DNA from 2 places in the Massilia sp. P2_C2 genome. Region 1 is predicted to be linked to the other one. Evidence: predicted binding sites of a transcription regulator. Region 1 holds the regulator's gene; the other holds the start of a gene.

Region 1 (3,206 bases):
CATGTGCGCGAGGCGGTACGGGAACGACGGATTGAACACGATGGCGAACCAGTCGGCGGGCACCATGCGCCCGTCCGCGATGAGATAGCCCTGCGGCGTCTGCATCCAGCTGTTGGCGCCGAGGATCCACGTGGCCGAAATCAGCGTACCCAGCGCCACCATGCACGTGGCGAGGAAATGCAGGCCCGGGCCGACGCGCGTCCACCCGAACAGCATCACGCCGAGGAAGCCCGCTTCCAGGAAAAAGGCCGTCAATACCTCGTAGGCGAGCAGCGGCCCCGTGATGGGTCCGGCATACTCCGAAAAGAAACCCCAGTTGGTGCCGAACTGGTAAGCCATGACAATGCCGGACACGARGCCCATGCCGAAGGCGACGGCGAAGATGCGCAGCCAGAAGTGGTACAGGTCGAGGAAGACCTGGCGCCGCGTCATCAGCCAGCACCCTTCGAGCACGGCGAGATAGCTGGCCAGGCCGATGGTGATGGCCGGGAACAGGATGTGAAACGACATCGTGAATGCGAACTGGACGCGCGCCAGGTCCAGGGCCGTCGAGCCATGCATGCCGAATCCTCGTCGTTGCGATGGACGGAATCTAGCATGGCTCATCCCGCGCACGGTTGGCGGCATCGGCGTGCCGTGTCTGCCATATTCGTGCGCGAACACTACACTTCATGTAGCACTGCGACAATGAATGTTTGATTTCCATCGGGATCACGGCATGAATACGTCTATAATCAAGGCACTACCCCGAGGCGCTCTCCATGATTTCCGCTGATACCATTACTTTCGATAAACCCATCAATGTCAACGCGCTGAAGATCAGTTGCGCGGCATGCAGCATGCACCAGCTGTGCCTGCCGATGGGCCTGGAAGACGCGGACATCGACCGCCTGGACAAGATCATCGGCAAGCGCCGGCGCCTGGAACGCGACGAGCCCTTGTACAAGATGGGCGATCCGTTCCGCAACCTGTACGCGGTGCGCTTCGGCCACTTCAAGACGTACCAGATCAACGCGGCGGGCGAGTCGCAGATCACGGGTTTCCAGATGGCCGGCGAGCTGCTCGGCATGGACGCCATCAGCGGCGACCGCCACCACTGCGACGCCGTCGCGCTGGAAGACAGCGAAGTCTGCGAAATCCCGTTCGCGCACCTGGAAGAACTGTTCGGCCAGGTGCCTGCGCTGCTGCGCCACTTCCACCGCATCATGAGCCAGGAAATCACACGCGAGCAAAACGTCATGCTGTTGCTGGGCAATATGCGCGCCGAGCAGCGTTTCGCCGTCTTCCTCATCAACCTGTCCGCCCGCTACGCGGCACGCGGCTATTCGGCCACGCGCTTCCAGCTGCGCATGTCGCGCGAGGACATCGGCAACTACCTCGGCCTGACCATCGAAAGCATCAGCCGCCTGCTGTCGCGTTTCAAGAAGCTGGGCCTCGTGCAGGTCGACAAGCGCGAAGTCGAGCTGCTCGAACCCGTGCGGCTGAAGGCAATGGCGGCCGGGACGGAGCAGTGCAGCCCGATGGCCTGATCGGGCTCACGCGGACGTCAGGGTGCATCCGCCACGATCGTAAGCGTCCGCACGCCATCCCACCCTTTCGCCAGCCGCCAGTCGCGCAGCCCGCCTTCGACGACGACCTGCCAGTGCGTGCGTTCCAGCGCGGGCAGCGCCACCTTGAACGTGCCGTCTTCGGCCGGACGCACGAACAGGCGCAGGTCGCGCTGCGGCAGCGTCGGGTGCGCGAGGTAGATCGTGAACGGGGCCGCTTGCGCCGTACCCGTGCGCGCAGCAAGTCGGCCCGATAGCATGCCCGTCTGCGCGTCGTAGTGTGCCTGCAAAGTCAGCCCGAGCTTCGTCGCCGCGCGGTCGCGGCGCAGCTCCTGGTTGATCGCCTTGCCCTGCTTGTAGTAGTCGCCCACGACGAGGGCGTCCGGATGGCCGACGGCGAGCCAGGCGACGAAGGCGCCTCCCACCAGCACCGTGGCCGGGCCGAGCATCAGGAACCACGGCCACCGATGGGTGTACCAGGGGCCGGCCCCGGTGGAGTGTGAAGTCGCGTGCATGTTGTTGATCCTGTTGTCGTTTATCTCGGTACGATGAAGACGGCCTTCTCGGTCACGTGCAGCGACGGCTCGTCCTGCGCCGTCACGGTGAAGGCCAGCGCGTTCGACCCCGTCGGTGCGGCGCCATGCGCGACGCGCACGCGCACGGGCACGGCGCGCGCGGAGGCGCCGTCCAGTTCGACGATATCCTCGTCCACGACGGTGGCGGAGCGGATGCCGCTCACCGCGATGTGGAACAGATGCCCCTGTTCGCCCGTGTTCATCAGCTGCAGGCGGTACACGTTCTCGATCTGGCCGCCCTCCACTTCGCGGCCCATCGAACCGCGGTCGCGGATCACGTCCAGCTTCAGCGGCGTCCGCAGCGCCAGCGCCGTGCTCATGCCGGCCGCCATCAGCACGAGCACCAGGCCGTAGCCGATCGTGCGCGGGCGCAGCAGGCGCGCGCGGATCTGCTGCGCATCCCAGCCGCCGGCCAACGCGTTTTCGGTGGCGTAGCGGATCAGGCCATGCGGCTTGCGCACCTTGTCCATCACGCCGTCGCAGGCGTCGATGCAGGCGGCGCAGCCGATGCATTCGTATTGCAGGCCGTTGCGGATGTCGATGCCGGTCGGGCAGACCTGCACGCACAGGCTGCAGTCGATGCAGTCGCCGTCGGTTTTCCCTGCCTTGCCGGTGCGGGCCGCTCCCCTGGGTTCGCCGCGGACGTGGTCGTAGCTGACGATCAGCGTGTCGCGGTCGAACATCGCGCTCTGGAAGCGGGCGTACGGGCACATGTACTTGCAGACCTGCTCGCGCATCCAGCCCGCGTTGCCGTAGGTGGCGAACGAATAGAACAGGATCCAGAACGCTTCCCATGGCCCGAGGCCCAGGTGCGCCACGGCGCTGCCCAGCGTGCGGATCGGCGTGAAATAGCCGACGAACGTGAAACCCGTCCACAGCGCGACGAGGCCCCAGGCGAGATGCTTGGCGCCGCGCTTGGCCGACTTTTCCATCGTCCACGGCTGGCGGTCGAGGCGGATGCGCGCGCTGCGGTCGCCTTCGATGCGGCGCTCGATCCACAGGAAGATCTCCGTGTAGACCGTCTGCGGGCAGGCATAGCCACACCACACGCGCCCCGCCACGGCCGTCACGAGGAACAGCCCGT
Region 2 (3,206 bases), on a different contig from region 1:
TTGCGTGACGCCCTGACCGGCGAAGATGTCGCTGATCTTGCCCAGTGCGATGACTTCGCCGCCGGCGTTTTTCACGTGGTCGAGCAGGGTGGGCGCCGTCGGGGGCACCGCATAGTCGTGGCGGTTGCTCGTGCGCTTGTAATTGCCGTCGCTGCCCGTGAACGGACGCGCGATCACGCGGCCGATGTTGTAGGGCTTGACCAGCTCGTACGCGGCTTCGCACACTTCATACAGGCGCTCGAGGCCGAAGTGCTCTTCATGCGCGGCGATCTGCATCACGGAATCGGCCGACGTATAGATGATCGGCTTGCCGGTGGCGACATGCTCGTCGCCCAGTTCCGCGATGATCGTCGTGCCGGACGCGTGGCAGTTGCCCAGCCAGCCCGGCACGCCCGTGATCGCGGCCAGCCTGTCGGTCAGCGCCGAGGGGAACGTGGGCACCGTCTTCGGAAAGTAACCCCAGTCGAACAGCACGGGCACGCCGGCGATTTCCCAGTGGCCGCTCTGCRTGTCCTTGCCGGTCGAGCGCTCGCGTGCGGCGCCCCAGGCACCCGTGAAGCCGTCGCGGCGCGCGAAGCCGGCCGGCCATTCGCCGCTCGCCTTGTGCGCGGCGGCGCCGAGGCCGATGCGTTCCAGGTTGGGCAGCGCCAGCGGCCGGCCCACCTCCGCGGCCCACTTGGCGATGTGGCCGAGGGTGTTGGCGCCCGTGTCGCCGTATTTGTCGGCATCGGGCAAGGCGCCGAGGCCGAAGGAGTCCAGCAGGAGGATGAATGCGCGTGACATGGGATCCCTTCCGAATGTTCAGGCGGCGGTCGTCGACTGGCCCAGGCGTTCGATGAAACCGTGGATCAGCGTGACCATGTCCTTGGCCGCGATGGCAGCATACTTCAGCGTCTGTTCGTGCGACAGCGGGAACGGCGTCAAGCCCTCGGCCAGGTTGGTGATGGCGGACATGCCCGCCACCTTCAGGCCGCAGTGGCGCGCCGCGATCACCTCGGGCACGACCGACATGCCGACCACGTCCGCGCCGAGCGCCTTGAATGCGCGGATCTCGGCGGCCGTCTCGAAGTTCGGGCCCGGGCAGGCCAGGTACACGCCTTCGTTCACGGTGATGTTCTTGTCCTTGGCCGTCGCCTTGATCAGGTCGCGGATATCGGCGTCGTACGCGTTGGCCATGCTGAAGAAGCGCGGACCGAAGCGGTCGTCGTTCGGGCCGGCCATCGGGCTGCCCGGCAGCAGGTTGATGTGGTCCGTCAGTACGACGACGCTGCCCGCGTCCACTTCCGGCCGCAGCGAGCCGGCGGCATTCGTCACGAACAGCAATTCGCAGCCGATCAGTTTGAACGTGCGCACGGCGGAGGTCATCACGCCCGGACCATAGCCTTCGTAGAAATGGCCGCGGCCCTTCATGCACGCGACGGGCACGCCCGCGAGCGTACCCAGCACCAGTTCGCCGGCGTGGCCATGCACGGTGCTGATCGGGAAGCCGGGCAGGTCGGCATAGCTGATCGTCACCGCGTCCGCCATCTGCTCGGCCAGCACGCCCAGGCCGGAACCGAGGATCAGGGCCACGCGCGGCGTGAAGCCCGGCTTGCGGGCGCGGATGACGTCGGCGGCTTCGAAGGGAGTATTGCTGAAGGGGTGAGGGGTCATGTTCGGTGATGGCAAGGCGGGGTCAGGGTGCAAACTATGCATGAATGTCGATTGGTATGGCAAATACCATTTTTCTGCTCGATTTATACGTTTATGCTATAGATTTGTCGAGAACCCCGTTGACCATGGGCAAACATATGTTTAAGATGAAAAACAAAAGTTTAACCCATCCGCCACCGTGACCGAACCGTCAAAAAAGCAACAGTTGTACGAGGCCATCCGCGCAAATCCGTTCGTCTCGCAACAGGAGCTGGCTAACCTGCTGGGCCTGTCGCGCTCGGCCGTCGCCGGCTATATCGCGGGGCTGATCCGCGAGCGCAAGCTGCTCGGCCGCGCCTACGTGCTGCCGGACCGCCGTCCCGTCGTGTGCGTGGGCGCCGCCAACCTCGACCGCAAGCTGCGCTCCTGCGACGCCCTCGTCCTGCGCACGTCGAATCCGGCCAGCCAGAGCGAATCGTTCGGCGGCGTGGCGCGCAACATCGCCGAGAACCTGGCGCGGCTGGGCACGACCGTGGCACTGCTGACGGCCATCGGCACGGACAGTGCCGGCACCGCCCTGCTCGACCATGCGGAAACCCTGGGCATCGACGTGCGCGGCGCCCTGCGCCTGGACAACTGCTGCAGCGGCACGTACACGGCCGTGCTCGACCGCGACGGCGAGATGGTCGTCGCGCTGGCCGACATGGCCTTGTACGACCGGCTCGACCCGGCGTTCATCGATGCGCGCCAGGCCCAGCTCACGGGCGCCGCCCTCGTCGTGGCCGACCTGAACCTGCCGCACGACACCATCGCCGCCCTGGTCGCCCAGGCCCGGCGCACCGCTACGCCGCTCGTGCTCGTGGCCGTGTCCGAACCGAAGATGGCGCGCCTGCCCGCGGACCTCGCCGGCGTGCGCCTCCTGATCCTGAACGCCGGCGAACTGGCGGCCCGCGTCGGCCGGCCGCTGCCCGACGATGATGCGGTGGGCGCCGCGATGCGCGACGTGCAGGCGCAGGGTGCACGCGACGTCATCGTCACGCGCGGCGCGCGCGGCGTGCTCGTCACCGTGGGCGACGCCATCGTCGACCTGCCGGCGGCGCCGGCTGCCGTCGTCGACGTGACGGGTGCCGGCGACGCCTTCGCGGCGGCCGTCTGCTGGTCGCTCGTGCAGGAAGATGGTGCCGACGACCTCGTGCTGGCTTGCAAGCGCGGCCTGCACCTGTCCGAGCTCACGCTGGGCGTGCCCGAGACCGTCCATCCCGGCATCGGACCGGACAGCCTCGCCGCCATCTACCAGGAACCTCTGCTATCACAGGACTGAACATGCACGCCTTCCTCCAGTTTTCCCCCGAAGTCCAGGCCGCGCGTGCGGCCGGCAAGCCCGTCGTCGCGCTCGAATCGACGATCATCTCGCACGGCATGCCCTACCCGCAGAACGTGCAGACGGCGCGCGAGGTCGAGCAGGTGATCCGCGCCGCCGGCGCCGTGCCCGCCACGATCGCCCTCATCGACGGCAAGATCTGCGTGGGCCTGGCCGACGCCCAGCTCGAACGGCTGGGCAATGCCGGCGATGC

What was found. Region 1 encodes FNR, which switches genes on or off when oxygen is low (the NO sensors DNR and NnrR bind a similar motif). Its sites were predicted from a motif close to TTGATNNNNATCAA; they were not measured.
Region 2: AC1DYX_RS00880 (carbohydrate kinase) is a predicted target of FNR. The motif match lies at 1,773-1,786, and genes of this name have one in related genera.

Annotation. Positions count from the first base shown of each region.
Region 1 covers NZ_JBFUDR010000234.1:2,870-6,075, forward strand. Annotated here, with positions in the region: gene AC1DYX_RS22435 (cytochrome ubiquinol oxidase subunit I) at 1-561, opposite strand, end outside; gene fnr (fumarate/nitrate reduction transcriptional regulator Fnr) at 762-1,529, shown strand; gene AC1DYX_RS22445 (FixH family protein) at 1,547-2,062, opposite strand; gene ccoG (cytochrome c oxidase accessory protein CcoG) at 2,083-3,206, opposite strand, start outside.
Region 2 covers NZ_JBFUDR010000003.1:41,039-44,244, reverse strand. Annotated here, with positions in the region: gene AC1DYX_RS00890 (phosphopentomutase) at 1-783, opposite strand, end outside; gene xapA (xanthosine phosphorylase) at 802-1,653, opposite strand; gene AC1DYX_RS00880 (carbohydrate kinase) at 1,832-2,953, shown strand; gene AC1DYX_RS00875 (pseudouridine-5'-phosphate glycosidase) at 2,956-3,206, shown strand, end outside.